Regions from separate parts of the Neobacillus sp. OS1-32 genome, predicted to be linked through region 2. Evidence: riboswitches for the same ligand, from Rfam matches in the RefSeq annotation. Region 2 holds a riboswitch; each other region holds the start of a gene.
What was found. Region 2 has a riboswitch for S-adenosylmethionine ahead of RCG24_RS20340 (methionine ABC transporter ATP-binding protein). Riboswitches for the same ligand answer to the same signal wherever they lie in the genome.
Positions count from the first base shown of each region.

Region 1: another riboswitch for S-adenosylmethionine. It lies ahead of RCG24_RS10760 (homoserine dehydrogenase); the one in region 2 lies ahead of RCG24_RS20340 (methionine ABC transporter ATP-binding protein).
Region 3: another riboswitch for S-adenosylmethionine. It lies ahead of RCG24_RS04535 (hypothetical protein); the one in region 2 lies ahead of RCG24_RS20340 (methionine ABC transporter ATP-binding protein).

Region 1 is NZ_CP133263.1:2,104,539-2,115,601, forward strand. Features, by position in the region: gene RCG24_RS10695 (YgaB family protein) at 80-337, opposite strand; gene RCG24_RS10700 (gamma-type small acid-soluble spore protein) at 580-822, opposite strand; gene fabL (enoyl-[acyl-carrier-protein] reductase FabL) at 887-1,636, opposite strand; gene RCG24_RS10710 (hypothetical protein) at 1,751-1,942, shown strand; gene mutY (A/G-specific adenine glycosylase) at 2,127-3,227, opposite strand; gene RCG24_RS10720 (metal-dependent hydrolase) at 3,339-4,319, shown strand; gene RCG24_RS10725 (YfhJ family protein) at 4,398-4,667, opposite strand; gene RCG24_RS10730 (small, acid-soluble spore protein K) at 4,803-4,979, shown strand; gene RCG24_RS10735 (YfhH family protein) at 5,042-5,365, opposite strand; gene recX (recombination regulator RecX) at 5,473-6,288, opposite strand; gene RCG24_RS10745 (YfhE family protein) at 6,432-6,566, shown strand; gene RCG24_RS10750 (YfhD family protein) at 6,685-6,867, shown strand; gene RCG24_RS10755 (DoxX family protein) at 6,909-7,409, opposite strand; gene RCG24_RS10760 (homoserine dehydrogenase) at 7,700-8,938, opposite strand; SAM riboswitch class I at 8,996-9,106, opposite strand; gene argH (argininosuccinate lyase) at 9,303-10,679, opposite strand; gene RCG24_RS10770 (argininosuccinate synthase) at 10,920-11,063, opposite strand, start outside.
Region 2 is NZ_CP133263.1:4,163,264-4,174,326, forward strand. Features, by position in the region: gene RCG24_RS20335 (O-acetylhomoserine aminocarboxypropyltransferase/cysteine synthase family protein) at 1-811, shown strand, start outside; SAM riboswitch class I at 939-1,041, shown strand; gene RCG24_RS20340 (methionine ABC transporter ATP-binding protein) at 1,203-2,228, shown strand; gene RCG24_RS20345 (methionine ABC transporter permease) at 2,221-2,886, shown strand; gene RCG24_RS20350 (MetQ/NlpA family ABC transporter substrate-binding protein) at 2,967-3,815, shown strand; gene sufC (Fe-S cluster assembly ATPase SufC) at 4,271-5,056, shown strand; gene sufD (Fe-S cluster assembly protein SufD) at 5,080-6,390, shown strand; gene RCG24_RS20365 (cysteine desulfurase) at 6,390-7,619, shown strand; gene sufU (Fe-S cluster assembly sulfur transfer protein SufU) at 7,609-8,046, shown strand; gene sufB (Fe-S cluster assembly protein SufB) at 8,217-9,614, shown strand; gene RCG24_RS20380 (hypothetical protein) at 9,993-10,364, shown strand; gene RCG24_RS20385 (hypothetical protein) at 10,643-11,063, opposite strand, start outside.
Region 3 is NZ_CP133263.1:858,333-869,395, reverse strand. Features, by position in the region: gene RCG24_RS04555 (4-hydroxyphenylacetate 3-hydroxylase family protein) at 1-1,330, opposite strand, end outside; gene RCG24_RS04550 (flavin reductase family protein) at 1,351-1,824, opposite strand; gene RCG24_RS04545 (helix-turn-helix domain-containing protein) at 2,085-3,386, shown strand; gene RCG24_RS04540 (MFS transporter) at 3,444-4,664, opposite strand; gene RCG24_RS04535 (hypothetical protein) at 4,913-5,236, opposite strand; SAM riboswitch class I at 5,307-5,413, opposite strand; gene RCG24_RS04530 (BC1872 family protein) at 5,464-5,787, opposite strand; gene RCG24_RS04525 (YoaK family protein) at 6,378-7,133, shown strand; gene RCG24_RS04520 (DUF2062 domain-containing protein) at 7,165-7,728, opposite strand; gene arcA (arginine deiminase) at 8,226-9,458, shown strand; gene argF (ornithine carbamoyltransferase) at 9,486-10,487, shown strand; gene arcD (arginine-ornithine antiporter) at 10,695-11,063, shown strand, end outside.

The DNA of each region.
Region 1 (11,063 bases), 2.1 Mb from region 2:
TTAACATTATAACGGTTGCAGACAGAATTTAAAACAAAAGAGCCATAATTCCTACGGCTCTTTGTAAAAATCTCGTATTTCAACTTGATGGTACTAAGTTCATATCCCGGTAGGAATTAATGACATCTTCTGTTTGTTTTTCAAAAATGGTTTGGATTTCTTTTAATTCATTTTTCATCCGCTGAATTTCCGCTTGGATATTATCAAGATCCGTTTCATTTTGCAAACTCAGAAGTTCCGCTTCAACTTCTTGACAGCGTTCCAGCTCTGCTTGAAGAAACAATAATTTGTCCATCGTCGCCATCTGTTCGGAAACCAGTCGGTTAAAATCATTCATCTTCCTCACCGCCTTAATAATAGTTCATATATGTATTCTTTAAAATTAGGTCATTTCCTTTGACTAGTTCTGTATTCTGAAGAAAAGTTTTGTCGAACCTTAAAGATCTTGGAATTCTATAACAATCAGTGAAGTGATTCTCAACTGCTAGATGTCAATTTGGCGATTTCATTCAATGAAATCTAACAAAAAAGAAGGCACCCAATGCATGAATGAGTGCCTTCTAAGTAAGTATGTTTTAATTAGCTTTGACCGAATTGACCGGCGTTTTGGTTTTTTTTAGATTCTGCTTGTTGGTTTTGCTGTCTTACTTCAGAAGCATTCGTTTCACTCGCAAATTCTGTGCCAAAAGATCCAGAAGCGCCTCCTTGGGCAGAGCGAGCATTTTGCTTTCTTACCTCAGCAGCATTGGTTTCACTTGCAAATTCAGTGCCGAAATTAGATCCAGCAGAAGTTTTGTTTGGCTGTTGGTTGAATTTTGCCATTGATATCACCTCCACGAGTATAATGTACCCTTGTTGGTGAAGATTATCCAAAAATTATCAAAAATTAAACGAGCAGCGAAATTCCGCCATCAACAATGATCGTTTGCCCCCTGATCATGCTGGATTGATCAGACAGCAGGAACATTACACAATTCACCATATCCTCAATTTCCACCATTCTGCCCGCAGGTGTTTTTTCGGCGGCCTCCTTTAAAAGCTCGTCGCGATTTGGAAAAGATTTTAGCGCTTCGGTGTCCACTGCACCTCCGGAGACGGCATTAACGACAATATTCTTGGCTGCTAATTCAACCGCCAGGTACCGCGTTAACGCTTCTAGCGCTGCTTTCGATACCCCGACAGCCGTATAGTTTTCCAAATAGCGGATCGCCCCTAGTGAGCTGATACTGACGATTTTTCCACCGCCACTTTTTTCCATCAACTTAGCTGCTTCCTGAGCGCAAAATAACAGTGCCTTGCTGTTAATATTTAAGGTCCAATCCCAATGCGATTCTTCTAGTTCCATCGCCGGCCGCTGAACTCCGGATGCAGCATTATTGACGAATACATCAAGCCTGCCAAATTCTTCATTTATTTGGGCAAACATTGCTTTAATCTTGCTGACATCCCCGACATTAGCTTTCACAATTAACGCTTTTCTCCCAAATGCTTCAATTTGTTCAGCTGTTTCAAGTGCGCCTTTTTTGCTTCTTGCATAGTTAATGACGATATCATATCCCTCTTGTGCCAGCCTGATGGCAGTGGCTTTGCCAATTCCACGGCTGCTTCCTGTGACTAATGCTACTTTTTGTGTCATAAAACTCCCTGCCCCTTTTAAACGTGATGCTATCATTTTAGCTTTTTCATGAATAGAAGACAATTGATATACAAAAAACTATGGGAAATCAGAAATTTGAAAGGATGGCGAGTTATGTATTCTGGGCGCGATATGACTGAACTGTCGATGGTGTCGATTACTGATTGGAAGGATGAAGAACTGGGGTATTTTCACCAGGCCTTACAGCAAATCATGCCTTATTTAAATAGTGAGGGGCAGACGATTCATCGGGAGATAATGGAGGAAATTCAAAATCGCGGCGGAACAGGGCAATTGCAGCTTTGATTTGATGGATTGGGATTGGCAACCGGAGAGAGGAGGGGTGCCAATCACCAATACCCGTGATTGGTTACCCAGGCAGTGCTTTTTTAGATGGCTCAGGCTCCAATAAGGCGCATTGGTTACCGGCTTGACTAATTTTCTCCTGCCCCGGGCGCCAATAAGCCTTATTAGTCTTCCAATGACTTCCTTAATTTAGTAAAGATTCCTGATACAGCAGAAACATCTTCTGATAAGGAACTGGAAAAGCAAATTGCTCCATCTCTTCTGGCGAAACCAGCTTCCATTCATCACTTTCCGCGAACGTGCCATCTATTTGTCCAATGTACACCTTAATATTCCAAAGCAAATGGGAAAAGATATGCTCAACCTGGCCGATAACCTTTCCTAAAGTTACCGACAACTCTGTAGCAGTATTAAAGAGTTGCTCCACATGACCTCGCTCTCCCTCCAGCGGATGAGCAATTTCGACATTTGGAAACTCCCATAAATTGGCCAGAAGACCTGTGGAAGGTCGCTTATGAATTAAAATTTTCCCGTTACCAGCTAAAAGAATCGCCGAAGCTAACTGCACCTGGCGCGTCTTTGTTTTTTTTGTTTTGACCGGAAGTTCTGACTGTACTCCTTCATCAAATGCCTGACAATGTTCACGAACCGGGCATAACAAACAAGCAGGAGAGGTTGGTGTGCACACCAATGCACCTAACTCCATCAATGCCTGGTTAAAGGCAGAGGGGTCCTCATGAGAAATAAGTTCACGAACTGCTTGTTCAAATATCTTCCGCGATGATGGGCGGGCAATATCTTCCCAAATAGAAAGAATTCGTGATAACACCCGCATCACATTGCCATCCACCGCAGGTTCCGGCTTACCGTAGGCAATACTTAATATGGCTCCGGCAGTATACGGCCCAACTCCTTTTAACTTGGAAATTTCCTCGGGACTGTCAGGCACCACCCCACCGTATGTTTCCTTTACTTCCTTAACCGCTGATTGCAGATTTCGTACTCTTGAATAATATCCCAGCCCCTCCCAAGCCTTAAGGACTTTTTCTTCATCGGCAGTTGCCAAATCTTCAATAGTTGGAAACCAATCAATAAAACGATTGAAATAAGGAATGACTGTATCGACTCTTGTTTGTTGCAGCATCACCTCAGATACCCATACTTTGTAGGGATCTTGGTCCTTTCGCCACGGTAGGTTCCGCTGTTCTTTTTTAAACCAGGAAATTAAATCCGTTTGAAAAGCATTTATATTGATTTTTTTTAAATTATTTAGTTCAATTAACATAATATTTCCCCCCATTTTTATAAACAAACAACGAAAAGGGTATATAATAAGTAACAGATATACGATAATTCACTTTATCTTTTTTGACAAGAAATTAAGGAGGCTCAATTTTTGGATACTGGAACTCATGTTGTGATGGGCATTGCACTTGGCGGTCTAGCAACACTGGATCCAGCAGTCGCAAGCAGCCATGTTACGACAACTAGTGTTTTAATTGCTACTATTGCTGGTTCACAAATACCTGACATAGATACGGTCTTAAAATTAAGGAATAACGCGATATACATTCGAAATCATCGCGGTGTCACTCATTCCATTCCGGCTGTCATTTTATGGCCGCTCGTTCTCTTGGCGGTTATCTACCCGTTTTTCCCTGGGGCAAACCTGCTCCACCTATGGGCTTGGGCGTTCGCTGCCGTATTTATCCATGTATTTGTTGACATTTTTAATGCCTATGGCACCCAGGCACTGCGGCCTTTTAATTCAAAATGGCTGGCACTTGGTGTGATTAATACGTTTGATCCGTTTATTTTTGCGATTCATGTACTTGGAATCATTGCATGGGTCATGGGTGCGGATCCCGGTTTTACCTTCCTGTTAATGTATTTTATTATCATTGGCTATTATTTCAAACGATATCAGACGAAAAAGCGGGTTTTGGTCGAAGTAAGGTCGATGATTCCGGATGCCACTGAAATCATTGTTGCTCCCACGATGAAGTTCCATCAGTGGCGAATCGCCGCAATGAACGAAGACTGCTTCTTTGTCGGCAGATCAATTAATGGCGAGGTAAAGATTCTTGATCGCTTTAAACGAATTCCTGTGCCCAACACTCCGGTGATTGAAGCAGCGAAAAAGGATCAAAATATCTCGGCATTCCTTTCGTTCTCACCTGTCTATCGCTGGGAAGTCGATGAATATGATGATCATTATGAAGTCAGATTTATTGATTTACGATACAGGAGCAACGGGCACTACCCATTTGTCGCGGTAGTACAATTGGATCTTGATTTAAAGCCAATAAATTCCTATACTGGCTGGGTATATAGTGAAAGAAAGCTGCGGAAAAAGTTAGGAGTAGTTCCGAGTTAAAAATTTACAGCGGTGACCACATAGTCACCGCTTTTTTATTTGGGGATAAAAGTTCTATTATGTCTGTCATTACGCGATTCAATTTAAAGTATTTTTATCCTGCTCAAAAAATTGCTTGAATTTCGGATTTGTGGCTACGAATTCATGGAGCTTGTCACCATAATGTTCAATCCACTGTTTGACAATTTTCTCGGTCATTTCACTTCCCATGTATTTCTCTCCTGCCTTTGCATATGATGACTCAAAATCTTCCCATAATAATTCCACCCATGTCCGAGCTTGATAATAGGAAAGATAGTCATTTTTTTCAAGCAGTAATTTTGCCAATCGTTCATGATAATCATTCATTAAAAACACACCCCCGTTGCCAATTTCTATTAACATAAGTACAAAAATTAATGCGAATACTAACCTTACGTGATAAGCAATGCGACCTGAACGCTTTGCTCTTCACGTTTCTCATTCCCTTTTTGGAGGTAAAACATGAGAAATAAACAACGCAAATTCCCCAACCAAAATAATAATAAGCTAGAGGGAGAACCGCGGGCAAAAGCAGAATATGCATCAACAAGAGCGGACGGCAGCATAAATACACATCCACAGGAACGGATGCGGGCCTCAGGCGAACGTGATGACGAATCACCACAAGTTTGGAAATAATTTCAACAGAGCCAGAGAAAAAAGACAAGCCAGAGAGGATCCATTCTCTGGTTTGTCTCAGATTATCTTAGCCATTTTAGCATCGATATTGGCAATGCCTCATCTTTGCCGGAGCCATTAAGACGATATCCCCAGGCAAACACACCATTGATATAATCAATTTTAAAATATTCCCCCGGAGCGCCTTCAATTTCATATATTTCTCCAGGTTCAAACTGTCCAGGGTCTGAAAGATAGGCGCGTGCCATTTGCACTTTTCTTTCCAATACGGCAAACTCATTAACCATCCCCAACTGTTCCGCTTTACGGGCTTTTTCTTGGAGAGTGGCAATTTCCTGCCATAATTCTTGATGCGTCATCTCACTGTAGCGTTTCTCCTGCTGCATTAGCTTCACTCCCGATTATCGCTTTATTTCAAGTATAAGTTTTTTTATTCAATTAATAAAGTGAGACCACTCTGCCTTTAGTCTATACCCATCTTGAAAAAATCATCTCAGTAATCGGCGCTATTTTTTTCTGCCAAAAATTTTTCAATTAACTCGATGGAAAAGCCTTTGCGATATAGGGCTTGTTTCATTTTTTGCTGATATTCAAACCCGCTATATTGTGAATATTTACGGTGTGCCTTTTCGCCCTGGTGCCTGATCGCTTCAAGCTCTGCATCCGTCTCTTCTTTAGGAACCGTTTCTTGTAATGCGATTTGAATCAGTTCAAATGAGTACCCTTTGCGGTAAAGCAGCTGCTCAAGCTTTTGCTTTTGAATTTTTAATGAATCTTTTGAGGGCTTTTTGAAAAACTTCTTCCCCACGTTCACAGCCTTGTCAAGCTGCAGCTCAGGAGGAAATTCTGCCAACGCTTGAATGATTATTTTTTCAGCAATTCCTTTTTCTTTTAACTCCTGCTTAATGATATCTGGTCCTTTGTCAGTTGTATTGACCATCGTTCTCACAAATGCAAAGGCGTATTCCGAATCATTGAGATATTGCTGGCTTTTTAATTTATGAACCACTTCTTGAATAATTGGTTCCTCTATGGCTTTTTTTTGGAGATAATCTCTGATTTCTTTTTCCGAGCGAATTCGTCTTGCCAGAAATTGAACAGCTAAATGGTAGGCTTTGCGAATGTCGTCCTGAAATTGGATTTCCAATAAGGAAAAATCATCAAGCTCCATTCCTTTTTTTAACTGGAATTTAATAAGCACATCACTGTCGACACTAAAGGCAAATTTCTCGCCTTTGCCATCATCCATGAAAATATTATAGCGATCGTGGTTTTTCTGTTGTGTGGTGATTTTAGTAATAATGGCCATATCCGTCACCTCAACAATACTTTACCATATTCTCTCGGCAAAACCTGATTGAAAAAGTAATTTTTCGAAAAATGGTATCATTCCTCGTGATAAAGGAAAAAATAGGGAAATGTAGCAATAAATGATGGAAAGGGATGAGCACAATGGGTGGAAAAAAGAAAAAGGATATGGGAAAAGGTAAATATTCGTTAACCAGTACGCAGGAGGTATTGTATCAGCGTGAGTTTAAAATGGCAGACCGTGCCGGCGGCTTTACCGATCGTAAAACAAAGCTGTAATTGATAATTTTAACAACTTCCTGAAAGTTTTCCCATTCATGAACCCCTTGAGAATGGCAGAAGCTAATAGCGGGACCGTATCGGTTCTAATTAGTCATCAGTGAAAGGGGTTTTCGCAATGGGTCGTTCACGCGGACAAAGAACACGTGATAAAAACAAAGCAACACTTCCACAAGTACCAAAAAACATGAAATCCGACGGAATAGATGTAGAATTCTCCCAAGAACTGGCTGACCAGGCAGACCTTGAAGCACAAGCAAGATCCAATGCTGCTAATCAGCGCGTCAAAAATCGCAAATAAGCAAAAGAAGCAGGGGGTATCCCTGCTTCTAATGAAGTTTATTATCGTTCATTGGTTGCAATTTTCTTGTCTTTAGCTTTTTTGAAGTAGCCTTTAATATATGGAACAGCGAATCGGTCGAGCCCGAAGTAGTAAGCACCGGTACCTGCGAATAAGAGAATCATTGCGATTGTATAAAGAATTGGGTTTGTGCTTGTTGTTCCTGCCAGCATAAAGTTCAGGTTCATGAATGCTCCAGCAAGCAAGGCTGGAATAGTAGCTAAACCAACGATTAAACCAATACCGACTAAAAGTTCTCCCCAAGGAATTAATACATTAAAAATATCAACGTTTGGAATCGCGAACTGTTGTAAAAAGTCTGCATACCATGCTTGCACTGCCGGGTGTTCACCAGTTGCATTGGCAAGCGCCCCTTTGAGGAAGCCTCCTGCGTCAAATCCACCAGTTATTTTTTCAAATCCTGCTGTTATCCACTGATAGCCAAGATAAATCCGTAAAACTGTCCATACAACTGCTGCAATAGGCGTTTTGTACCATTTCATTACAATCATCTCCAAATGATTTTATTTTTGATAATGGTAATCAGCTAGCTGTTTCTTATAGTGAAGGCTTGTGATTTTTATCACTACCTTCGCTACACTTATAATATACCTTGAGGACTATTGAAAAACAACCGTTTTCACATTTTCTTAACATATTAATGTTGGATATTTGATAAAATTGTGAACATTCTCAGTTTGTACTTTACATAGGCTTGTTTGTGGGTATTTATCTGGAAAAAGAAAAAGCATCCTGCCATTTGGATGCTTCCATTTGCTGTGTTTTCGAGTGATTAAATCACTGTTGCTGTGGGTTTATTTAAAATGGGCAATTTTCCATCACCAAGAATCTGAAAATAACAAATCTCCGGTTGCCGAACAGCCAAGCCCTTTAAATCCTCCTTGCCAGCTTCGATGATAAAAATGTTGTCAGTAACCTCATCAAGCCAGGTAATTTCAGGATGTTTCGTTTTTTCAACAAAACCTTGAAGCAACCAGTAGTCTTTTTGTTTCCTCCTCATCCGCCCTCGCCAATCAGCAGTTTTCTTAATATTTTGCCGGCTGTTAAGTTTACTTTGACAAACATAGACCAAATCTTCAATCATCGCACTTGCTGTTGGATACATGCCGGCTCCCGGGCCCTGCAGCGTGATTCTGCCAACAATATCGGAATGCACATTTACCGCATTCTCGACACCTTCCACGTGATAGAAGGGATTCTCGTCGCCCACCAGGATCGGTTTTACAGACGCAATGATCTGTTCGTCTTCCTTGCTTATACTGGCTACATGTTTAAACCGCAGCTTTAATTTTTCTGCTGCCTCTATTAACTCGCTTGTGATCGCAGTTATTCCCTGACGTTCAACCGTCTGCCAATCGGGCTCTTCTCCGAAAGCAATCCTGCTGAGTATCATCGCCTTGTAAAAGGCATCGAAACCCTCAATATCATTAGTGGGATCAGCTTCTGCATAACCTTTTGCTTGAGCCTGGCGCAAACTTTCAGCAAATGACTGCTTTTTTTCACGCATTTCGGACAAAATGAAGTTAGAAGTGCCATTTAAAATTCCCTGAATTTGTGATACACGATTAATGTTTAAGAGCTGCCTAAGGGTTTGAATGACGGGAATTCCTCCGGCCACGGTTGCTTCATAGCCGACAGAAACACCGTTTTCCTTTGCTAGATCAAGTAATTCTTTTCCATGGTGCGCAAACATTTCTTTGTTAGCCGTTATGATGTGGCACCCCTTGCCAATTGCTTGTTTCAAATAAGTAAAGGTGGGTTCCTTGTCGACGATGGCTTCAATTACAACATCAAGCTGGGGCAGCCGAAGAATTTCCTCAAAATTCGTTGTCAGAAGCACACCTTCACGAATATTCCTTTCCTTTTGGATGTTTTTTACAAGTATTGCCGTGACTTCAACCTTTTTCCCGAGAACAGCTGTAAATTCTTGCGCATGAGATTGAATCGTCCGGTAAACCCCTTCACCCACCGTTCCGAATCCTAATATCGCTACCTTAATAACAGACACCATTCCTCACCCCACTTCAAAAATAAAAACCTCTTCGATAAGAAGAGGTCTGGTAATCCTCTCTTATCTTTCAGATCCTTAAGATCTGCAGGAATTAGCACCTTTTCAAGGATCACCTTGAAGGTTGCCGGGCTTCATTGGGCCTAGTCCCTCCGCCGCTCTGGATAAGAGTTTTATATGAACTTTTATAAATTTTCCAATAATTAAAGAAAATATTAGCTCAATCTGCCACCAATGTCAATAGTTTCTTTTTGAAAGAGAAGCAATTGCGGAGTGAATCTTTTAATCGTTTTTTGGAATCTTTGCAGGGTTTCGATTATACTTGCACAAAATCAAACCCGCCAAAATTGAGCGGGTTTGATTTTGTTTATTTATGCAGTTTTTGCTCGGCTAATTGAATTTGCTGCTTCACTTGTTCTGGTGCTGTCCCGCCAAAGCTATTGCGAACGGCGACAACTTGTTCCGGAGCCAGTACCTGATAAATATCCTCTTCAAATAAATCGCTAAATTGCTTATATTCCTCGATGGTTAAATCGAGCAAGAATTTGTTGGACTGAATTGAATAAAGGACAATTTTTCCAATCACCTCATGGGCCTCGCGAAACGGCAGACCTTTGCGAACAAGGTAATCGGCAATATCCGTAGCATTGGAAAAGTCAGTGTTGATCGCCTTGCGCATTACCTCTTTATGGACGGTCATCGTTTCGATCATTGGTGCTAATAGCTTCAGGGAGCCTTCCAGCGTCTCTACCGTATCGAACATACCTTCTTTGTCCTCTTGCAAATCCTTATTATAAGCAAGCGGAAGGCCCTTTAATACAGTGAGTAAACCAATTAAATTGCCATACGTGCGCCCTGTTTTTCCCCGCAAAAGCTCCGGTACGTCCGGATTTTTCTTTTGCGGCATGATGCTCGAACCGGTGCAAAAGGAATCGTCCAGTTCAATAAATTGAAATTCCTGGCTTGACCAAAGGACCATTTCCTCTGACAAGCGTGAAATATGGGTCATAATAATCGAACCAATCGACAAAAATTCTAAAATAAAATCACGGTCGCTGACAGCATCCATACTATTTGGATAAATCGTTTCAAATCCTAATAATTCCGCGACCTTTTCGCGATTAATTGGAAAGGTGGTCCCGGCCAGGGCGCCAGAGCCTAACGGCAGCCAATTAATCCGTTTCAAAGAATCCAGCAATCTTTCCTTATCTCGTTCAAACATCCAAAAATACGCCATTAAGTGATGAGCGAAAGAAACCGGCTGGGCCCGCTGCAAATGGGTATAGCCCGGAATTAGTGTTTCAATATTCTCCTTCGCCTGCTTGATGATCGAGAGTTGGACATCTTCAATCAATTTAATTAATTCAGTTGTTTTGGTCCGCAAATATAGATGCATGTCGGTTGCCACTTGGTCGTTTCGGCTGCGGCCAGTATGAAGCTTGCCCCCCACCGGACCAATTTGTTCAATTAACAGTTTCTCGATATTCATATGAATATCTTCATCCGCAACGAGAAACTCAACCTCTCCGCGGTCAACCCTTTCCTTTATTGCCAGCAGACCTTGTTTGATTGTTTCCGCATCCTTTAGCGGAATAATGCCGCACTCCCCTAACATCTGGACGTGGGCAAGGCTCCCGGCAATATCTTCTTTTGCCAGCTTTTGATCAAACGATATCGAAGCGGTGAATTCTTCTACCAGCTTGTTCGTTTCCTTCGTAAACCGACCGCCCCATAATTTTGACATAGATTGCTCCCCCTAAATGATCAGAAATTCCTGTTAATACTTGATTTCCTTTTGTGAATTGAAAATGATATCTGTAGACTAACTCGATATATCTGCAAGTTTCACAGATTTATCTGCCGTTTTGCCTGATATATCTGCAAGTTTTTCAATATATCTGTAGATTCGCTCATTATATCTGCAATTCTCAAAAGTTAGTACTTAAGCAGATTGCCCCCGAATATGCTTCGGGGGCATCACAGTTTATTTTACCATTGATTCTTTCTTATTTACTTCGGTGAACACCTTTGTTGGTAATCCCCACAATTTGATAAACCCAACAGCTGCATTGTGATCGAAGGCATCACCTTTTGTATAGGTTGCCAGCTCTTCGTTATATAAACTGTG
Region 2 (11,063 bases):
TGAAAAAGTGGCCAAGATTGCCCACGAGGCTGGTGTGCCGCTTATCATTGATAATACGTTTGCGACCCCATACCTCTGCCGGCCAATCGAGCATGGTGCCGATATTGTCGTCCACTCTGCGACAAAATGGCTGTTAGGCAACGGGACAACGACGGGCGGCATTATTGTCGACGGCGGTACGTTTGATTGGAATTCACCGAGGTTCCCGGGCTTCACGACACCAGATGACAGCTATCATGGCCTTGTTTATGCCGAGGCCATCGGGGCCGCTGCCTATATCGTTAAAGCCCGTGTTCAACTGTTGCGTGACCTAGGACCGGCTCTTAGCCCGCAAAATGCCTTTCAATTTGTGCTCGGCCTTGAGACTCTTCATGTCCGGATGAAAGAACATGTGGCTAATACCGAAAAGGTGGTCGAATATTTAACGAACCATCCTGCTGTCGAATGGGTCTCCTATCCGGGGCATCCGTCACATCCTGATTATCAACTGGCTCAGAAATACCTCCCAAAAGGGGCAGGCTCAATGGTTGTTTTCGGCATTAAAGGCGGCAAACAGGCCGGGGCAACCTTAATTAATTCGATCAAAATCTGGGCCCATGTAGCAAACGTTGGGGATGCTAAGAGTTTGATCATCCATCCGGCCAGCACGACTCACCAGCAGCTGGACGCAGAAGGATTAAAGGCAGCCGGCGTTTCGGAGGATTTAATCCGCCTGTCAATTGGGATCGAAAATGTCGATGATCTCATCGAAGATCTCGAAGATGCCATTGCCGCGGCAACCGGCTTGACTTCCTTAAAAACAAATGTCTGAATGTTTCGGGCAGATGTGAGAGAAATTAATTGACACCTCTTTTTATCCGTGGTACGATTTCATTTGTACTTTATAGAAGCGCACTTACATAATGTGCTGCTTGAATAATGAATATAGGATTTGTTATCTCTTATCAAGAGAGGTGGAGGGATGTGCCCGATGAAGCCCGGCAACCGTCATTATTGAAATGGTGCCAATTCACACAAAGCAGTTGCTTTGAAAGATGGGAGAAAGGTTTGATTAGTTGTGCCTTTCTGCCTGTGCGGAAAGGCTTTTTCTATGAATAGGCTTGTAACGGCGTGATGACTTTCACGATTTGACCTTAAAGAAAAAGAATCTTTCCATTCAAAAAATCAAACCCTATATATTAGGATAAGAAGCGGGTGATTTGATGATTTCAATCAAAAATGTCCGAAAGATTTTTCCTTTCAAGGAAGGACAATTAACTGCCGTTGATGATGTCAATTTGGAAATTAACGACGGAGAAATCTTTGGTGTTATTGGTTATAGCGGCGCCGGAAAAAGCACGTTAATCCGGATGCTGAATGGACTGGAACTTCCCACAGAAGGAACCATTACCGTCGCCGGACGGGATATTTCAAAGATTAGGGGCAGCGAACTTCGCAAAGCCCGTCAGGAAATCAGCATGATTTTTCAACACTTCAATTTATTATGGTCCCGAACGGTCAGTGAAAATATCGCCTTTCCGCTCGAGATTGCCGGCATAAAAGGGCCGGAAAGGAAAAAACGGGTGGCAGAATTGATCAGGCTGGTGGACTTGGAGGGCAGGGAGAATGCCTATCCATCACAGTTGAGCGGCGGCCAGAAGCAGCGTGTCGGAATTGCCAGAGCGCTTGCCAATAATCCAAAGGTATTGCTTTGTGATGAAGCAACTTCCGCCCTTGACCCGGAAACAACCGATTCGATTTTGGACTTATTAGTCGATATTAATAAACGGCTTGGCTTAACGATTGTGTTAATCACTCATGAAATGCATGTCATTCGAAAAATTTGTCACCGGGTAGCGGTAATGGAAAACGGCAAAATCGTTGAAATAGGTTCTGTGTTGGATGTGTTTAAAAACCCGCAGCAGCCCATCACCAAACGGTTTGTCCAGCAAGTGTCCGAACCCGAAGAAACAAAAGAAATCGCTGAACACCTGCTTAAATGCTATGATTCCGGACAAATTATCCAGTTAACCTTTATCGGCGATTCCGCTGAACAGCCATTGATTACCAATTTGATTCGCCGTTTCCATGTCAATGTCAATATTTTGCAAGGGAAAATCTCGCAAACCCAAAAAGGCTCCTATGGAACATTATTCGTTCATATCGATGGGAACGAACAAGAAGTGAATAAAGCTGTTGACTTTATTCGTTCCCAGCAGGTAGGCGTGGAGGTGGTTTCAAATGGCTAAGTATTTCCCGAATGTTGACTGGCAAATCATGTGGGAGGCAACCAATCAAACCTTATTTATGACCGGGATTTCCGTTCTTGTTACATTTGTTTTGGGAATTATTCTTGGTATGCTGCTGTTTCTCACCGGAAAAGATAATATGTGGGAAAATAAACTGATTAACACGGTGATCGGCGCGATTGTGAATATTTTTCGATCTATCCCGTTTATTATCCTTATTGTCTTGTTGATCCCATTTACCGTTTTTTTACTTGGGACGATGATAGGTGAAACAGCAGCATTGCCGGCATTGATTGTCGGAGCGGCACCGTTTTATGCAAGAATGGTGGAAATCGGCCTCAGGGAAATTGATAAAGGTGTAATCGAGGCGGCGAAATCAATGGGAGCGTCAACATGGACGATTATTTGGAAGGTGCTGCTTCCCGAATCGCTGCCAGCACTTGTTTCTGGAATTACTGTAACGGCCATTGCCCTCGTTGGTTATACGGCCATGGCGGGGGCGATTGGTGCCGGTGGCTTAGGAAATCTCGCTTATAATTACGGTTATCAGCGAAATCAAAATGATGTCACGGTTGTCGCAACTGTCATTATTTTACTGATTGTCTTTGTGATTCAATTTATTGGCGATACAATCACAGCAAAAATTGATAAACGTTAAATAAAGTCTTGCCCGATGGTGATCCAATTGAACAGTCCATAAGGCGGGGTTTTCAAATTACTTAAAAGGGGATATACAAAATGAAAAAATGGCTTGGAGCACTTTTAGCATTAGCACTTGTACTGGCATTGGCAGCTTGCGGTACATCAAAACAAAAATCGGAAAGCAACGGAAACGGCGGAGATCAAGCAAAAACGACAAAATTAGTCGTCGGTGCATCACCAGTTCCCCATGCTGAAATTTTGGAACAGGCAAAGCCGATCCTCAAGAAAAAGGGAATCGATCTTGAGATTAAGACATTTACTGACTATGTTTTACCAAACAAAGCCCTTGAATCTAAAGAACTGGATGCGAACTACTTTCAGCACATTCCTTACTTAAACGCACAAATTAAAGAATTTGGCTATGACTTCGTAAACGCCGGCGGCATTCATATTGAGCCAATCGGGATCTATTCTAAGAAATACAAAAAGTTAAGCGATCTTCCTAATGGAGCTCATTTAATTATGAGTAACTCCGTTTCTGACCATGGTCGTTTGTTATCACTGCTTGAAAATGAAGGACTTATTAAGTTAAAAGCAGGAATCGATAAGACAACTGCTGATATAAAAGATGTCACGGACAATCCCAAGCATCTAAAATTTGATGCCAACTATGAACCGAAGCTTCTGCCGCAAATCTATAAAACGGGTGAAGGCGATGCGGTCTTAATCAACTCAAACTATGCGATTGATGCTGGTTTAAATCCATTAAAAGATGCGATTGCCATCGAAGATAAGAATTCACCATATGTTAATATTATTGCCGTTCGTAAAGGCGATGAAAACAAACCGGCGATCAAAGCGCTAGTCGAGGCATTACAATCAAAAGAAATTCAAGACTTTATCCTGAATAAATACAAAGGTGCTGTCGTTCCTATTTCAAAATAAAAATAGTATTAAAGAAGGTCAGTGGCACTCCACTGGCCTTTTTTGGCTAATAAGAAGGTATTTAATTTTTTCTGAATTTTACGCTTTCTTAAGTTGCATAAATTCAACTACGCCTCGTGAACCGTCCTAACGGGCTTGCCCGTCGGCGAGTGTTTATATATACATGAATCTGGATTTTTTGGAAAAAAATAGATATTATCAAGCGTTGGAAATTGAGCCAAAAAAGGAGTATCATTTAAAGCGGATTAAGTTTTACATATATTTTTATCTGTATTTTTCGTAAAAACTTATTTCATTCTCATTTATGATTAGTCCATTGAAAATAGGAATAGTTATTTCTGCTTATTAGTTGATAATAGTTTTCATATGTTATAAGATTGTAATGAGAATAAAGTGAGAATAAAGGGAACAGATCTCTACGGTCTGTGAGATACAAAATTTTCGGAGGTATAGATATGGCTGGATCAACTTTAATCATTAAGGACCTTCATGTTGCCATTGAAGGAAAAGAAATTTTAAAAGGTGTAAACCTTGAAATAAAAGGTGGCGAAATTCACGCGATCATGGGCCCGAATGGAACTGGTAAATCCACACTATCATCGGCGATCATGGGCCATCCAAAATATGAAGTAACAAGCGGCAGCATCACCTTAGACGGTCAAAATGTTTTGGAAATGGAAGTAGATGAGCGCGCCCGTGCCGGGTTGTTTTTAGCAATGCAATACCCAAGTGAAATTAATGGTGTGACAAATGCTGATTTCTTACGTTCGGCGATCAATGCCCGCCGTGGCGAAGGAAATGAAATTTCATTAATGAAATTTATTCGTCAAATGGATAAGCAAATGGAATTTCTTGAGATGGATTTAGATATGGCACAGCGTTATTTAAATGAAGGCTTCTCCGGTGGAGAGAAAAAACGCAATGAAATTCTGCAGTTAATGATGCTTCAACCTAAAATTGCCATTTTGGATGAAATTGACTCCGGACTTGACATCGATGCTTTAAAGGTTGTCTCAAAAGGTGTCAATCAAATGCGCAGTGATGACTTTGGTTGCTTGATTATCACTCACTATCAACGTTTGTTAAATTATATTACTCCTGACTATGTCCATGTGATGATGGATGGCCGGATTGTTAAAAATGGCGGTCCTGAACTTGCGCAACGTTTAGAAGCGGAAGGTTACGACTGGATTAAAAAAGAACTTGGCATTGAAGATGAAACAGTTGAGCAAGAAGCTTAAGTCTTAGGGTTAGGAGGATTAACATGACAACTGAAATAAAATTACCATTCGATAAGGCTTTCGTCAGTACTTTTTCTAGTGCTATGAACGAGCCTGCCTGGTTTGCGGCGCTTCGTCTAAAGGCCTTGGAGCAATTTGAACAGCTGCCCATGCCAAAAACGGAAAAAACAAAAATTGAAAAATGGAATTTTACCCAATTTCGCCAGCATACAGTGAAAAGTCAGGCCTATTCATCTCTTGCTGACCTTCCGGAAGAAGTAAAAGCATTAGTAGATATAGAGACCAGTAAACATAATCTTTATATTCAGCGCAATCAGACACCTGCGTTTCTAACACTGTCGGACGAATTGAAAAATAAAGGCGTTATTTTCACCGACATTTTTACCGCTGCGAGGGAGCATGGCGATCTGCTAAAAAAATATTATATGACGCAGGCAATCAATGCAGATGAACACAAATTGACAGCGCTTCATGCGGCACTTGTTAACGGCGGTGTTTTCGTTTATGTACCGAAAAATGTGGAGATCACTGAACCGATTCAGGCTGTATTTGTTCATGATGACAAAGAAGCCAACTTGTTTAACCATGTTATCGTGGTAGCAGATGATAATAGTTCTTTAACATACGTTGAAAACTATATTTCCACAGTGGAAGAATCCGATACTTTGGCCAATATTTTAACGGAACTTGTTGTCAATACAAATGCTCGAGTTCAATACGGTGCTGTTGATCATTTGGCAAAAGGAATGACCGCATATGTGAACCGTCGCGGAGTCGCCGGCAGAGATTCTGAGATTGATTGGGCCCTGGGGTCAATGAACGAAGGAAATACCATTTTTGAGAACACCACGAACTTACTTGGTGACGGTTCTATTGGGGATGCGAAAATGGTTGTCGTTGGCCGTGGAGAGCAAACGCAAAACTTCACGACGAAGGTTGTTCATTTCGGAAAACATACCCAAGGAAATATTTTAAACCATGGCGTGGTAAAAGATAGTGCAACTACGATTTTTAACGGTATTGGTAAAATTGAACACGGTGCCTCCAAAGCAGATGCCGAGCAAACCTCCCGGGTGCTGATGCTCAGCGAAAAAGCACGCGGTGATGCCAATCCCATTTTGTTAATCGATGAGGATGATGTCATGGCCGGGCACGCCGCTTCAGTCGGACGGGTAGATCCGGTACAGCTTTATTACCTGATGAGCCGCGGGATTCCACAGACCGAAGCAGAGCGTTTAGTCATTCATGGCTTCCTTGCACCGGTTGTAACGCAATTGCCAATTGAAAAAGTGAAAAAACAATTATCTGAAGTTATCGAAAGGAAAGTAAAATAATGAATATCCAGGATATTCGCCGTCAGTTTCCGATTCTAGATCAAGAAGTTAATGACCACCCGCTGGTTTATCTAGACAGCTCTGCGACGTCACAAAAGCCGATTCAGGTCATTGAGGCGGTTAATCAATACTACCGCGAATACAATTCCAATGTCCATCGCGGGGTGCATACATTAGGAACAAAGGCAACAGATGCATATGAAGGAGCACGGGAAAAGGTTCGTAAGTTTATTAATGCCAAATCACTCGAGGAAGTTATTTTTACCAGGGGCACCACTACATCACTGAATACCGTAGCGGCAAGCTACGCTGCCGCAAATTTAAAACAAGGTGATGAAATTGTTATTACCCATATGGAGCATCATAGTAATATCATCCCATGGCAGCAGGTGGCAAAAAGAACCGGTGCCAGGTTAAAATATATTCCGCTCCAGGAGGATGGTACTCTTTCTCTGGAAGACGTTCGGGAGGCGATTACGGACAACACAAAATTGGTTTCGGTAACCCAGGTGTCAAACGTTCTAGGGACGATCAATCCAATTAAGGAAATCGCTAAAATTGCTCACGAACATAATGCCGTTATCGTCGTTGACGGTGCCCAAAGTGCCCCGCATATGCTGGTCGATGTCCAGGATTTAGATTGTGACTTTTTCGCTTTCTCCGGTCATAAAATGTGTGGTCCAACCGGGATCGGTGTTCTTTACGGTAAAAAGCATTTGCTCGAGAACATGGAGCCAATCGAATTTGGCGGAGAAATGATTGATTTCGTCCATTTATACGAATCAACTTGGAAAGAGCTTCCATGGAAATTCGAAGGGGGCACACCAATTATTGCCGGTGCTATCGGTCTTGGCGCTGCGATTGACTTTTTGAATGAAGTTGGGTTAGAGCAAATTGCTGAGCATGACCATAAACTTGCCGCTTACGCACTGGATAAACTGTCTTCTGTCGAGGGGATTACAATTTACGGCCCGCATGATGCTGCAAAGCGTGGCGGACTGGTAACATTTAATCTGACCGACGTCCACCCGCATGATGTGGCAACCGTATTGGATGCAGAAGGAATTGCGGTTCGTGCCGGACATCATTGTGCCCAACCATTAATGAGATGGTTGAACGTTACAGCAACGGCACGTGCCAGCTTTTATTTGTATAATACAGAAGAAGATATTGACAGACTGAGCGAAGGCCTTGTCAAAGCAAAGGAGTATTTCAGCGATGTCTTCTAATTTAGACGCCTTATACCGAAGAGTGATCATGGATCATTATAAAAAGCCGCGAAACCGTGGCATTTTAGAAGATGGCAGCCATACGATAAATATGAATAACCCGACCTGCGGCGACCGGATTCAATTAACCTTTAAAGTGGAAGATGGAATTGTTGAGGATTGCCGCTTTGAGGGGGAAGGCTGTTCCATCTCGATGTCATCCGCCTCGATGATGACGGAGGCGATTAAAGGGAAAAAAGTAGAGGATGCCTTGAGATTATCGAAGATTTTTTCTGATATGATGCAAGGCAAAGAAATAGATGAAGACATGGATTTAGGTGATATTGAAGCACTTCACGGTGTTTCCAAATTTCCCGCCCGGATTAAATGCGCAACTTTAGCGTGGAAGGCGATGGAAAGAGGGTTAACTGAAGGGGAAAAAGAATAAAACGACGAAGCGGTGGAGATTGGGATGATGTCTAGCTCCAGCGCCTAGGGGGCTCGAGGTCATAAGCCAATCCGACAGGAAGGTTAAAGAACAACCTTCATGTCGGCGCATCTTTGCTTGTCGCCCCTTACCAAGGCGCTTCCGCTTTTCTAAGAAGGAGGAATACGACAATGGCAAAAAAGATGCCTGAAATCGGTGATTATAAATACGGTTTTGCCGATAAAGACGTTTCCATATTCCGGTCAAAACGTGGCTTGACCCGAGAAATTGTTGAAGAAATCTCCAAGATGAAGGGTGAGCCACAGTGGATGCTGGACTTCCGCTTGAAATCACTGGATATCTTCTACAGCAAGCCAATGCCGATGTGGGGCGGAGATTTAAGTGGGTTAAACTTTGACGAAATCACATATTATGTAAAACCGTCCGAGAAGTCCGAGAAATCATGGGATGAGGTCCCAGCTGAAATCAAGGCCACTTTCGATAAACTGGGAATTCCGGAGGCAGAACAGAAGTATCTTGCCGGTGTATCGGCCCAATATGAGTCTGAAGTGGTTTACCATAACATGAAGGAAGACCTTGAAGCCTTAGGAATCGTCTTTAAAGATACCGATTCCGCTTTAAGAGAAAACGAAGATATCTTCCGTGAACACTGGGCAAAGGTAATCCCTCCAACAGATAATAAATTTGCGGCATTAAACTCGGCGGTTTGGTCTGGCGGTTCGTTCATTTATGTTCCACCAGGTGTAAAGGTTGATACGCCATTACAAGCCTATTTCCGGATCAACTCGGAAAACATGGGACAATTCGAAAGAACCTTGATCATTGTTGATGAAGGCGCCAGTGTCCACTATGTTGAAGGCTGTACCGCCCCGGTCTATACAACCAATTCGCTTCACAGTGCCGTTGTTGAAATTATCGTTAAAAAAGGCGGCTACTGCCGTTATACAACGATTCAAAACTGGGCCAACAATGTTTACAACCTGGTTACGAAGCGTACGGTCTGTGAAGAAAATGCCACAATGGAATGGGTTGACGGTAACATTGGCTCCAAATTAACGATGAAATATCCGGCTGTCATCCTGAAGGGTGAAGGCGCCCGCGGCATGACATTATCGATTGCAATTGCCGGCAAAGGCCAAGTTCAGGATACGGGTTCAAAAATGATTCATTTGGCGCCAAATACTTCTTCGACGATTGTTTCGAAGTCAATTTCCAAGCATGGTGGTAAAACCAACTATCGCGGCTTGGTGCACTTTGGCCGTAAAGCTGACGGTGCTCGTGCTAACATTGAGTGCGATACGCTGATTATGGATAATAAATCAACTTCTGATACGATCCCATACAATGAAGTACTAAACAACAATATTTCACTTGAACACGAAGCGAAGGTTTCCAAAGTTTCCGAAGAGCAGCTCTTCTACTTGATGAGCCGCGGCATCTCTGAGCAGGAAGCAACAGAAATGATCGTCATGGGCTTCATCGAACCATTTACAAAAGAACTACCAATGGAATACGCCGTTGAAATGAACCGATTAATCAAGTTCGAAATGGAAGGTAGTATAGGTTAATCCTCTACAAACCTTGGTGTATCAATGTTTGAGAGCAATTCAATAACCTAATAAAAAGTAGTCGTGCCGATTTCGTGCCGATTCAGATTTTACGTTTAGTGTAGGAGGCGGACTTTTGAAGTTCGTCTTCTTCTATTTTTTCGGTAATTTCGAGATAAGTAAGGCAGAAAGATTGTAAGTCTCAATTCGGTTGTCTTAATTCAATTGATTTTTTGCTATGATTAACTGCAAACGACTCTCCAATTTTTTAGTAGCTATTACATATATAGCTGCTCTTTTTTCGAACAATATAGAAAAGTTCTACCTTTTTTCAAAAAATTTCCTGCTTTGTATTACCTATATCAGCAAGGGTTATGCCGACTTTGTATACCAAACCAAATGATTCAAACCTTTAATGAGCTAAATGAACTGATTAAACCACAATCAGAGGAAGAACCACAGAATTGGCTAACCCTTTCGTTTGATAAGGAAGTAAAGGTACAATTGGTTTTAGCTGCTGAGAATGCAAAGATGAAGCTGGAGGAATTTATTCGAGCATTGGTTTGGGCAAAGATGAAGAAAGTTCAGCAATTGCGGAAAGAACGAGATGAAAGAATGAAAGAGAACTTAAGGAAACATTCTATCCAAATTATTAATGTTCGATTGACCAATGAACTACTGGACAAGTACGAATCCAAGTTTGAACAAATCAAAAGCAAAACTAATGTTGAAAATAAATTGAAGGATTTGTTGTTAAAGGAATTAGGATAGTCCCCCCTCATTTTCATTTGTGAAATGCTTTTGTGTACCGATGGCGGGAGAAGAATTTTTCTGCGTGATGCTTACATGAGTTTTTTTGGAAAGATGTCAGGATATAAAGCAAAATATGTAAACCTCCGATTATTTAGGCTGCTTTTGAAAAAGTAGCTGATCTTTTTATTTATCGAATAAGTGAGTCCAGAAACTTATCAAAAAACCTAAGGATGTTACTCTTAGTCCAATGTTTATATGAAAATAAAATGCATCCTTTAATGGCTGCATTTTTGGAATTATTCATTTTTTTCTTTTTCATCATTAACCAAATATTGAATCGAGGATTCCGCCGCATTAGTCGTAAAAATTTGAAATAAATTATAAATAAAGCTTTTTATTTCAATCAAAAAGTACAGTATTATTACCAAATATAAAGAAATAAGAACCGCAGCGATGTATTCATTTGTTAATTTTGAAAAAAAACTTAAACACCAATCTACAGGTAAATATTTGAACGTAACTAACAATAATAAATTCATAATAGTAATTCCGAGGTAAAATATTGATAAACCGTAAAAATACACATTGTAAGTTGAGAATTTATCAAGTTGTTCTTCATGCTTTACAGCTATTAGTCTGATTAATGTACTTCCATTTGATAAGGCTTGAAAAATTGAGTAACCAGTTATAATAACTGCAAAAATAGGAATAATAACA
Region 3 (11,063 bases), 1.0 Mb from region 2:
AGGTGGTTAAGTGGCCTGCAAAAGAAGAATTTAACAGATCCCTAGCAAAATAAAGTAATTTTCCGCGATCCTCAGGTGTCCACTCCCCAACCGCATAATATTGATCAAAATATTGCTTAATTTCCGGATCGGCCATTGTCGCAGTATCCGGAGTAACCGCCAGTTGTCCGCCAACAAGCTCTCTAGTTAGATGCGCCATTGCCGGGAAATTTCTCAAGGCAAACATGCGACCTGTGTAAAGAAGGGATTGATTCGGCATCATTAACCCGCCGGGACTTCTTTCTGCTTCCGTTACAGCAGCCGTTAAATGGGCATTAATCCCTTCACGGTAGTTAATGAGCTGGGAAATTTTCTCTTTTACGGCTTGAAGCTGATTTAAACCTGTTTGTTCAACATTTAATAATGCGATCCCAATTAAATAATCAGCTCTGCGCAGCATTCTTAGGGTATAATTATAAGCAGAATAACGATGAACAGTAGAGCGAATATACGCGGCTGATTCTAAGGAGCGATGAAATAAAACATTTTCCCAAGGTATTAAAACGTTGTCAAAAATAAGTAGGGTGTCAATTTCATCAAATTTCGTGGAAACCGGATAATCCTCCGGGTTTTGGCCTAACCCAAGCGGGGATCGACAAATGTGCTTTAATCCCGGTGAGCCCATATCACAAATAAAACCACAGGCAAATGGTGCCATTTTTTCTGACCCAGCATTCCAATCCAAAATGGTTGGCTTGACAAAAGCCTGATGAGCATAGGCAGCAGCTGTTTCGAATTTCGCTCCTTTGACGACGATTCCTTTATCATTCTCCTCTACAACATGAAGCAAGGTTCCTCCATCTTTGCCACTGAATAATTTGCTTCGATCGCCTTTTGGATCGGTGTTGGCTGAAACGTGAAAGAGATCTTCTCTTGCCACTCGATCAACGTGATAACGAATATTTTCAGCATAAGTAGGGTCAATTTGATTCAATCGATCTTGAGCATCATATAGTGACCACATTTCACCGATCGTTTCGTCCCCTACTCGGTATACGATCCCTCCGAGGTCATCCAATACTGTTTCTACATGCTTTCGTATTGCTGCCAAATCCTCTTTACTTTCCGGAGCTTTATATGCTCTGGATACAACTTCGCCATCCGGCAGTGTGGTAGTTAGTTTGTCAGCTAACTCCTTTTCAAATGCCATATCATACATTCTCGCTTTTACATCAACAATTGGTTTAAACGCTGGATGGTCTGCGACATTTTTTACCTTTTCCCCATCAATATACACTTCTCTTCCATCATTTAATGATTCACGGTATTGCTTTCCTGTCATTAAACCCATTACACATTCCTCCTAAAATATTAAAACTCGTTAAACTGACCAAATTTTCCCCGATAGTAGACTAATGGTTCTCCATCAGCTGCCTCTGCGGTTTGAACCTCCGCTAAAAAAACGGTATGGGTACCACCATTCACTTCTTCTACCACTCGACATTCAAGAGTTGCCAATGTATCTTCCAAAACTGGATTCCCTAAATGACCGCAAGTAAAATCAATTTCACTAAATTTGTCTGTATTTGCCCTTGCAAACCTCAGGGCTAACTCTGTTTGTGTTTCCTTCATGATGTTTACGGTAAATGTTTTGGCATTTGCAATGGCATGACATGTTCCCGTATTTTTATTGACACAAACAAGCAACATTGGCGGTTCAACAGAAACAGAACTAACAGCACTAGCAGTAATCCCAAAATCAATTCCGTTATTCCTTACAGTGATTACGGATACACCAGTCGTGAAGTGTCCAATTACATGCTTGAATTGAGTTTCATCAATCAAAGTTGTAACCCCCTGGTTCTTGTTTATTCCACTCATTGATAAATGCCTCTCCTTTCAATTATGGAAAAATTCTTTATATATTCCTTTAATAAAAATATACAGATATATCCCAAATGTGTCAACAGAATTTTCAAAAAATTCATTAAAATATCCACGAAAATATTCTTTTTTCTATCTGAAAAAGTGGAGAGGAAATTAATTCCTTATTCATATCGTTATTGTTATAATTAAATAACAAACTATAATTGGGGGAGAGAAATTTGAAACCAAGAGCAGGAATTATTGGACCAGAAGATACCGTCCAACTTATTTCTGAAATAGCAGTTGAATATCGAGACCGCCTCCAACCGGTTCCATTTATTTATCAAAATACAGATCAAGCAGCGAGTATTTTTCAACAAAATCAGCAACTAGTTGACTTTTGGATTCTTGCAGGACCCGCCCTGTTTATTGAGATTCAAAAAAGTGGCATTAACCAACCGTTTTTTCTCCTGCAATTGGACGGTGCCAGTTTAACAAAGACTTTAGTAGAGATTGGCTACAATGATAAAAAGCAGCTTGAATCTGTTAGCATTGACATGCTTTCAGAGCGGGACGTTTATGAAACTTACCGAGATCTTCGGATTGCTAGTAACCATGTCCACGTTCATGAGTATACAAATGAAACTCCAATTGAAAATCTTTTATCCTTTCATCAACAACTTTATCGGGAAGGTAAAGTAGAACTTTGCATCACTTGTTTGCGCTCCATCTTTGAACAGCTATGTTCCCAGAATATTCCCACATATCGGGTTACACCAACGAGAAGCAATATCCGAGAAACATTATCAACAGCAATTCAACAATGGGAAACAATACACTTTAAACAATCACAGATTGCAGCAATTCTTGTAAAAGTGCAAGGGATGGAAAAGAAAGATAACCATAATATGGTGTCTTATGATTTGCATCGTCTAAATTTGAAGATTCAAGCTGCAGTTCTACATTTTGCAGAGACTATCTCTGGTTCCTTTGTCTCGATTGGAACTGGAATATTTTTAATTTTTTCAACAAGGGGATCTTTACAAAAAGGTAAGAAACCAATTAGTTTTCTGTTAGAAGAATTGGCGCTAATTTCCGATTTTTCAGCAAATATTGGAATTGGCTATGGTGATACCGCGCTTACGGCTGAAGAAAATGCACGGCTTGCCTTAAATCATGCTCAAAACTATGATTCTTTTAGCGCTTTCCTTGTAGATAACACTGGAACGATTGAAGGCCCATTAAAAGAACAGGAGTCAATCACTTACCAATACCGGACAGAGAATAAGGAAATTAGTGAAAAACTGAAACATTGCGGAATAACTATAACAACATTTAACAAAATTTTATCGGTTCAACAAAGAATGGGTAACGGTTCTATCACTGCTAATCAAATTTCGGATTGGCTTAAAATGACACCTAGAAATGCCCGCCGAATTTTAACAGGGTTAGTCGAGAATGGCATTGCCGATATCATTGGTGAAGAAGCCCCTACCTCTAAAGGAAGGCCGAGGAAAATATATCGAGTTAATCATTTTTAAATATAAAAAGAGGAAGGCACCAAGTGAAAAATCACATGGTGCCTGGTAGCGATTCTTTTATATCGCTTCTGTTAATGTTTTAATAGGCTTCTTCTCCTCGACTTCCCCTTTTCCCAGACTTAGCATGGCGATAAAGGAGATGCAGTATAGGATAGCGAGGTAGGTCATGGCGACGGTAACGTTAGCATGTTGTAAGATGAATCCTACCAGAATTGGTGATAGTCCACCCAATGCCCGGCCAAAGTTGAAAATACTGTTGGTCGCGGTGCTGCGAACTTCGACTGGATAATAATGACTGATTAAAGCACCGTAGCCGGCAAACATTCCGTTCGAGAAAAATCCGACGACCGCTCCGCCAATTAACACCCCGGCTGCTCCAGTCGCAAAGGAGTACAAGTATACCGCCCCGGCTGAAGCAAAAAGGAAGATACCGAATGCTTTCTTCATTCCCAGTCGGTCGATAATTTGTCCGAATGTTAACATCCCGGCAATCATCCCAACAGCCGTACTAATCGTCCAAAGGGCCGAACCTGAAACCGAAAGTCCTTGTGATTTCTGGAGGATCGACGGCAGCCAGATCATTAAGCCGTTATAGCCGGCAATTTGCACCGTGGCCATCACCGCTAAGGCGACGGTCGTAAAGGCTATTCTTGGGCTGGAAAATAACTCCTTGACACTACCTTGCTTTTTCACATGCTGTTTTTCTCTTTGAGCTGCCAGCCATTCAGGTGATTCATTTAAATTTTTCCGGACAAAGAAGGCGAATATAACCGGAACAATTCCGACGAAGAATAATCCTCTCCAGCCCCATAGCGGTAAAAGGATGGCACTTAAAAGAGCCGCGAGAATCACCCCGAATTGGGCACCGATACTTACATAAGAAGAGGCCCGTCCCTGCTTATTCTTTGGCCATGCTTCGGCAACCAATGTCATCCCGATTCCATATTCGCCGCCCGCTCCCAAGCCGGCAATAAACCGAAAAATATAAACTTGCTCTACATTTGTTGCTAATCCGGTTAACGCTGTACCGATGGCAAATAATAAAACGGTATACGTGAACACCTTTACCCTGCCAAATTTATCAGCTAAGATTCCGAAGATAATTCCTCCAAACAGCATCCCTAAGTTCGTAATTGAAGAAATTAGACCGCCCGTTGCCATGTCCAAATGAAATTCCGCAATGATCATCGACATCGCAAAGGAAATAAACATGATGTCCATACCCTCTAACGTTAACCCTGCTACTGATGCTACAACAGTTTTTTTCTGATAATCCACTTTTGTCAGTCTCCTTCCAAGCCTCTCAGGACTATGATTTAAAGAATTCGGGCAAAAATAAAATGCCCTTTGATCCGATAGAACAAAAGGGCATTCATACATACAGTTTCATATATACGATCATTACTTTCGCCCTTTTTGGCCTCTCTGGACCAGAATTAAAGGAAAATTTTCTTTATTATCTTAGCACTTCGACAACACTATGACAATACAAAACTTTTAAAAAATGGATCTTTCACATTGTTCTGCTATAAAACCGCCTCAATATAATTGCCAAAACCCTTTTTAATTTCCAGACCTTGCTTTTCTAAGCCCTTCCAAATCTCTTGGTCGAGACGGTATGGGCTCGTTTTCTGCAGTAAGAAAGCCTCCTCCTCCGACAGTTTTACACTATAATCCCGCTCCCCATATTTTACAATCAGTTGATAGTCTTGCAGTTTCATGACCAGTACCTCATACTGTTGATCCCATTCCTTTAGCTGCCGCTCAATACATTCGGCAACATACAACAGAAATTTTTCGACATTCAAATCCCGCGCCTTTAAGGTCCTTGCATAGCCGTTAATATTCACGTTCGCTTTCCCCTTCCGTTTTAAAAAATAAAACCCCCTTCTGCATTGGATCCAAAAGGGGGTAAAAGCCGTTTTATCATCCAAAGCAGTCTATTGCTTTGCTGGTGGGAGCACCTTACGTTCTGCAGGTTGCTGTGACGTCATTGAGCCAGTTCTCTCAGCCACTCTAGATAACTATTTAATTATTATTATTGTACTACAATTATCCCAATATATCTATTACAATTTTAGCATAATTTCTGCCACATTCTTGTCGTGTCAGGAATGGAATGATGTTCGATGATGGTATAGGCAGCATTGGTGATCGCTTGGGCTAAGTTTTCTCCAGTTGCGCAAATTTCATTAAAGCAAACCCTTGAAGTCCCTTTAACCGTATAGGTATAACCCAACTGTTCCAAACGATCCACAATTTGCAACGCATGGTTAAGGTTTTGCTCCGGTTGGAATTCAGTATCTTGTATGAAAATCCCCTTTTCATAGTCGTACCAGCGATCCCAGCGATTTAATTTCCAGCCCATAATTCTTCGCGCAATTGAGTCTGTTTTAACCATATTTTCTGCTCCTTCTTAAAATTTGTTATATAACACGTTTTATAAATTAATACAATTATATAACAACGAAAAATTGATTACCAGCCTTTCATTAAAAATTTTTTTAAAACTTAAACAAAGGCTTTTAAAACTAGAAAGTTCTAACTAATCACTGGCTTTTAACAGAGTAATTCGATGACGGATCTAGCGGTTCTACAAAAAACCATGCTCTTTTCGTTCACTAGAACGTACAATGTGAAAAACGTAGTTGGTGATAGGATGCATACGATTATTACCGGAACAAATGGCCCCATGTACTTAGGTTACCCTCCGCCGATGTTTGGACCGTGGAATCAACCGATTCATCCTCATAGTGTTCAATTGGGGCATACCATCTACCATATTGTCCCTTTGCTTTTCGGTTATCCGCCAGCATTCCCTTATTTTGGTCCGTACGTCCCCTTCCGTGTGGGAACTCAAAAGTTAGTGAAAGGCTGCAAATATACTGGACTACACAAAAAAAGACCTTATTAGCTCATTAATAAAATAAGGTCACTCCGGGAAAAATAAAGATTGTAATTTTTGCTAACAGTTTGTTTAGGGAGAGATCCATGGAAAAGACTCATGATCAGTCTAAACTAAATATCGCGATACCCTATGTGAGAAGAACAGTAAATATCAGGAAGGTGAAGCTTCCGCAAATTACAGCGGAATCCATTGGTTTGGGGGTATTATTAGCTTTAATTGGGGGATATCTTGATGCTTACACGTATGTTAGTCGGGATGGAGTGTTTGCTACATCCCAGACCGGCAACCTCGTCTTATTAGGTGTGGTAACCGCACAAGGACATTGGGCTCAAGGATTAAAGCATATTCCCCCGATTTTTGCGTTTGTCATCGGAGTGGTCGTTGCAGAAGGATTAAAACATCCAAATATCACCCGAACGTTTCCATTTCCTGCTAGGACAGTGCTGTTGTTGGAAAGTATTGTCCTTTTATTTGTCGGAACCTGGCCGGCCGAGATACCAAATACCGTGGTAACATTAACGATTGCCTTTGTTTCATCGGTGCAAATTTCATCCTTTCGCACGCTGGTGAGATGGCCTTATAATTCGGCGATGGTTACTGGTAATTTACGATCAGCGGCAGAAGCCGCCTATACGGCTATTATCCTCCATGATCGCCAGGGAATGCTCAAATTCATCGATTTCAGCATTATCATTCTGGCCTTTCTTGGTGGTGCTTTCATCGGCAGCCTGTTTACCCTTCACTTTGGGACAAAAGCCATTTGGTTCGCCTCAGCTATTTTACTGTGCACGATGCTCATCTTAAATACAAACCCAAAAACCCTACTCAATAAAAGTTGAAGAAAAAGGTGTCAGGAACCTGGTGATTCTTTCACAAGGTTCCTGACACTTGTCGATTTAAGTTAATCTCTCGTTTATGACGTCTGCGCTTTAACCGGTTTGCCAGTTCTTTCTCATAAAGATAATGGATGATAAAATAAGAAATCACACCGAGGACAATCCCAAAAATCGTCATTCCAACTAGAGCATGGATGCCACCGTGAAGTAATCCGACTAAACTGTGGAAATCACCGTGCAGCAATTGTTGAACAGAAAAAGCGGTATGATGACCAGGGGATAGTTCCAGTGGAAAAATAACTTTCCCTAGTTTTCTGGCGAAAGGCAGTAAAATGACCGGAAGAAATGTTAATTTGCCAATCACATTTCCAATGATGGATGCCGACAATGAAGCTCTGGACAAGCGGACAAGTGGGAAAAATATAATATAAATAAGCGAAGCGGATGATATAACCAACATTTCTAATCCAAACCCCAGAGCAAAGCCTAAGGCAACTTTATTTGCACCACCTGGCGAACGAAGCAGTTTAATGAAGTTGAACTTAAAAGCCCGTCCGAAACGTTGAAACACGTGATATTTTTTCTGTTTAATGTTCATACAAGTCAACCCCCAGGTGAAAACAAAGTAAATTGAGAAAATTTAAAATTAGGCTAATTCATCATCGATAAAATCCGATTGTTCTACAGACAAATTATATTATATTTTTTTTCTGAAAACTAGTTTTATGACCAGTCTGCTTTCTGGAAAGAAATGGGTGAAATCGTAAAACCGAAAAGAAATTTTCTTACACCCCTTTCTTTGATCACTTAATCAAATCTGCTACTAGTGACCATACCTCCTAGGAGTATCATTTCCCTTTGAATTCCCTGATTCTTTCTTCTATAAATTAAAATTACCCGCTTGAATGACATCAAATAACTTTTTTTGGAAAAAGCGAATGAGAATAAACTGCACACCACTTTTTAATAATACAAAAGAAATTAATTTTCAGTTTAGGGGTGGTGGTGTGTAAAAAGGAACTATATTTTTGAAAAGAAAATCTTGAACATGATCTAACATAGAAATTCTCTATTATGTACAAGGAGTTGAACGTATTGAAATATCCATTAAATGTTACATCGGAAATCGGAGAACTAAAAACAGTTCTGCTGAAACGACCCGGCAAAGAGTTGGAAAACTTAACACCGGAATTTTTGGAAGTATTATTATTTGATGATATTCCTTTCTTACCGGCGATTCAAAAAGAGCATGATTATTTTGCAACAACGCTTCGCAACAGAGGTGTGGAGGTCGTATATTTAGATACATTGGCGACAGAAGCGTTGATCAATGACGATGTCAGGATGAATCTTATTGAAGATTTTATGCGTGAAAGCAACTTAGTGGAGACCCGCTCCTATGAAATGGTAAAGGAATACTTAACCAGTCTTCCAAAAGATCAGTTAATTTCTACATTAATGCATGGAATTCGTAAAAACGAATTAACCAGTACAGGGAAGAAACACCTCCATGAAATGCTTGAGGATTTCGACCCATTTTACCTTTATCCATTACCAAACCTTTATTTTACCAGAGACCCGGCGGCCGTTATTGGAAATGGCGTGTCGGTCAACCGGATGAATCGCTCAGCGCGAAAACGCGAATCGTTATTCTTGCAGTATATTATCAAATATCATCCACGATTTGCCCAACACGATATTCCGCTCTGGTTTAACCGTGACGGTGCCTATTCGATCGAAGGCGGCGATGAATTAGTCATTAGCCATGACACCGTGGCTATCGGAATCAGTGCCAGAACAACTGCCCAGGCGATTGAAAAAATAGCGATCAATTTATTTAGAGGAAACAGCAATTACCAAAAAGTCATGGCAGTTGAAATCCCGAAATCAAGGGCATTCATGCATTTAGATACCGTCTTTACCATGGTCGATCACGATAAGTTCACCGTGCATCCGGGAATTCAAGGCCCTGGCGGCGAAATGAATATTTTTATCTTGGAAAGAGGAGACAGTGCCGAAGAGGTAAACATTTCTCAACGTTCCAATATCGTTGAAGCGTTACAAGAGGTTTTGAACTTAAAAGAAGTCACCCTCATTCCTTGTGGCGGCGGGGATCACATCGCTTCCGCACGTGAGCAATGGAACAACGGAAGTAACACACTTGCGATTTCTCCGGGAGTTGTGGTGACTTATGACCGTAACTATGTTTCCAATGAATTATTGCGTTCGTACGGTATCGAAGTGATCGAGGTTCAAAGCAGTGAGTTAGCCCGCGGTCGCGGCGGTCCGCGCTGTATGAGCATGCCGTTATATCGTGAAGATCTTTAATCAGCTTGCAATCACATATTTGGGAGGATCATAAAAATGGCAGTTAACTTAAGAGGCAGACATTTTTTAACATTAAAAGATTATACTCCAGAGGAAATCGAATTTCTCATTAATCAAGCAATTGAATTCAAGCGTTTAAAGTATGCAGGCGTTCCCCACAAAATGTTAAAAGGGAAAAATATTGCCCTGTTGTTTGAAAAACCATCAACCCGTACCCGCTGTGCCTTCACGGTTGCTTGTATCGACTTAGGAGCTCATCCAGAATACCTAGGTAAAGGCGATATCCAATTTGGAAAAAAAGAATCCAATCGCGATACCGCCATCGTTTTAGGCAGAATGTTTGATGGAATTGAGTTTCGCGGTTTTAAACATGAAACCGTTGAGGATTTGGCGAAATATTCCGGGGTTCCGGTATGGAATGGTTTAACCGATCTATTCCATCCAACACAAATTTTAGCTGATTTTATGACCATAAAAGAAAAGCTCGGATATTTAAAAGGCATTAAATTTGCTTATATCGGCGACGCCAGAAATAACATGGGGAACTCCTTAATGATTGGCTCAGCGAAAATGGGAATGGACTTCCGTGCCGTTGCCCCGAAGGAATTGCATCCTGCTGGGGAATTAGTCGAATATGCACAAGGTGTGGCGAAAGACACCGGAGCGAAAATTACGATTACGGATAGTATTGAAGACGGGGTCAAGGACGTTGACGTCATTTATACCGATGTTTGGGTTTCCATGGGTGAAGAAGATAAATTCGAAGAGCGGATTAACTTACTTAAGAAGTACCAAGTTAATAAACAAATGATGGCTAAGACTGGTAAAGAACATACATTATTCATGCATTGTCTTCCGGCCTTCCATGACCTGGAAACCGAAGTAGGTCGAGATATTCACCAAAAATTTGGTCTGGATGCAATGGAAGTCACCGATGAAGTATTCCGTTCGAAAAATAGCGTCGTGTTTGATGAAGCAGAGAACAGAATGCATACCATCAAAGCTGTAATGGCGGCTACGCTATCTTAAAACGCTGACTATTCTCCATGGTGTCAGGCACCTTCAAATCGTCACAATAAATGAAAACTCGCTGACTGGCGATTCCTTAAGGACGGTTCATGAGGCGGAGTTGAATTTATGCGACATAGGAAGTATAAAATTCGGAACCATTTTATACTTCCTATTAGCTAAAAGAAGGACAGGCACCACGGATGGCAGCTTAACTTCTTTTAAGAAATGAAGGTGGAAACTTTGGCAGAAAATGAAAAAAAACTTGGATTGGTTTCGCTGATTGCCCTGGTTATTGGTTCAATGATCGGCGGCGGAGCGTTTAATATCGCTTCTGATATGGCCTCGGGGGCCAGTGCCGGAGCGGTCATTCTTGGCTGGATCATCACCGGGATCGGAATGATCACCTTAGGCTTATCATTTCAAAATTTAACTAATAAACGGCCTGATTTGGAGGGTGGTGTCTTTAGCTATGCCAAAGCAGGTTTCGGAAATTATTGGGGGTTCAACTCAGCTTGGGGTTATTGGTTATCGGCATGGCTCGGCAATATTGCGTTTTTGACGTTATTATTTAGTGGGATTGGCTATTTCATACCA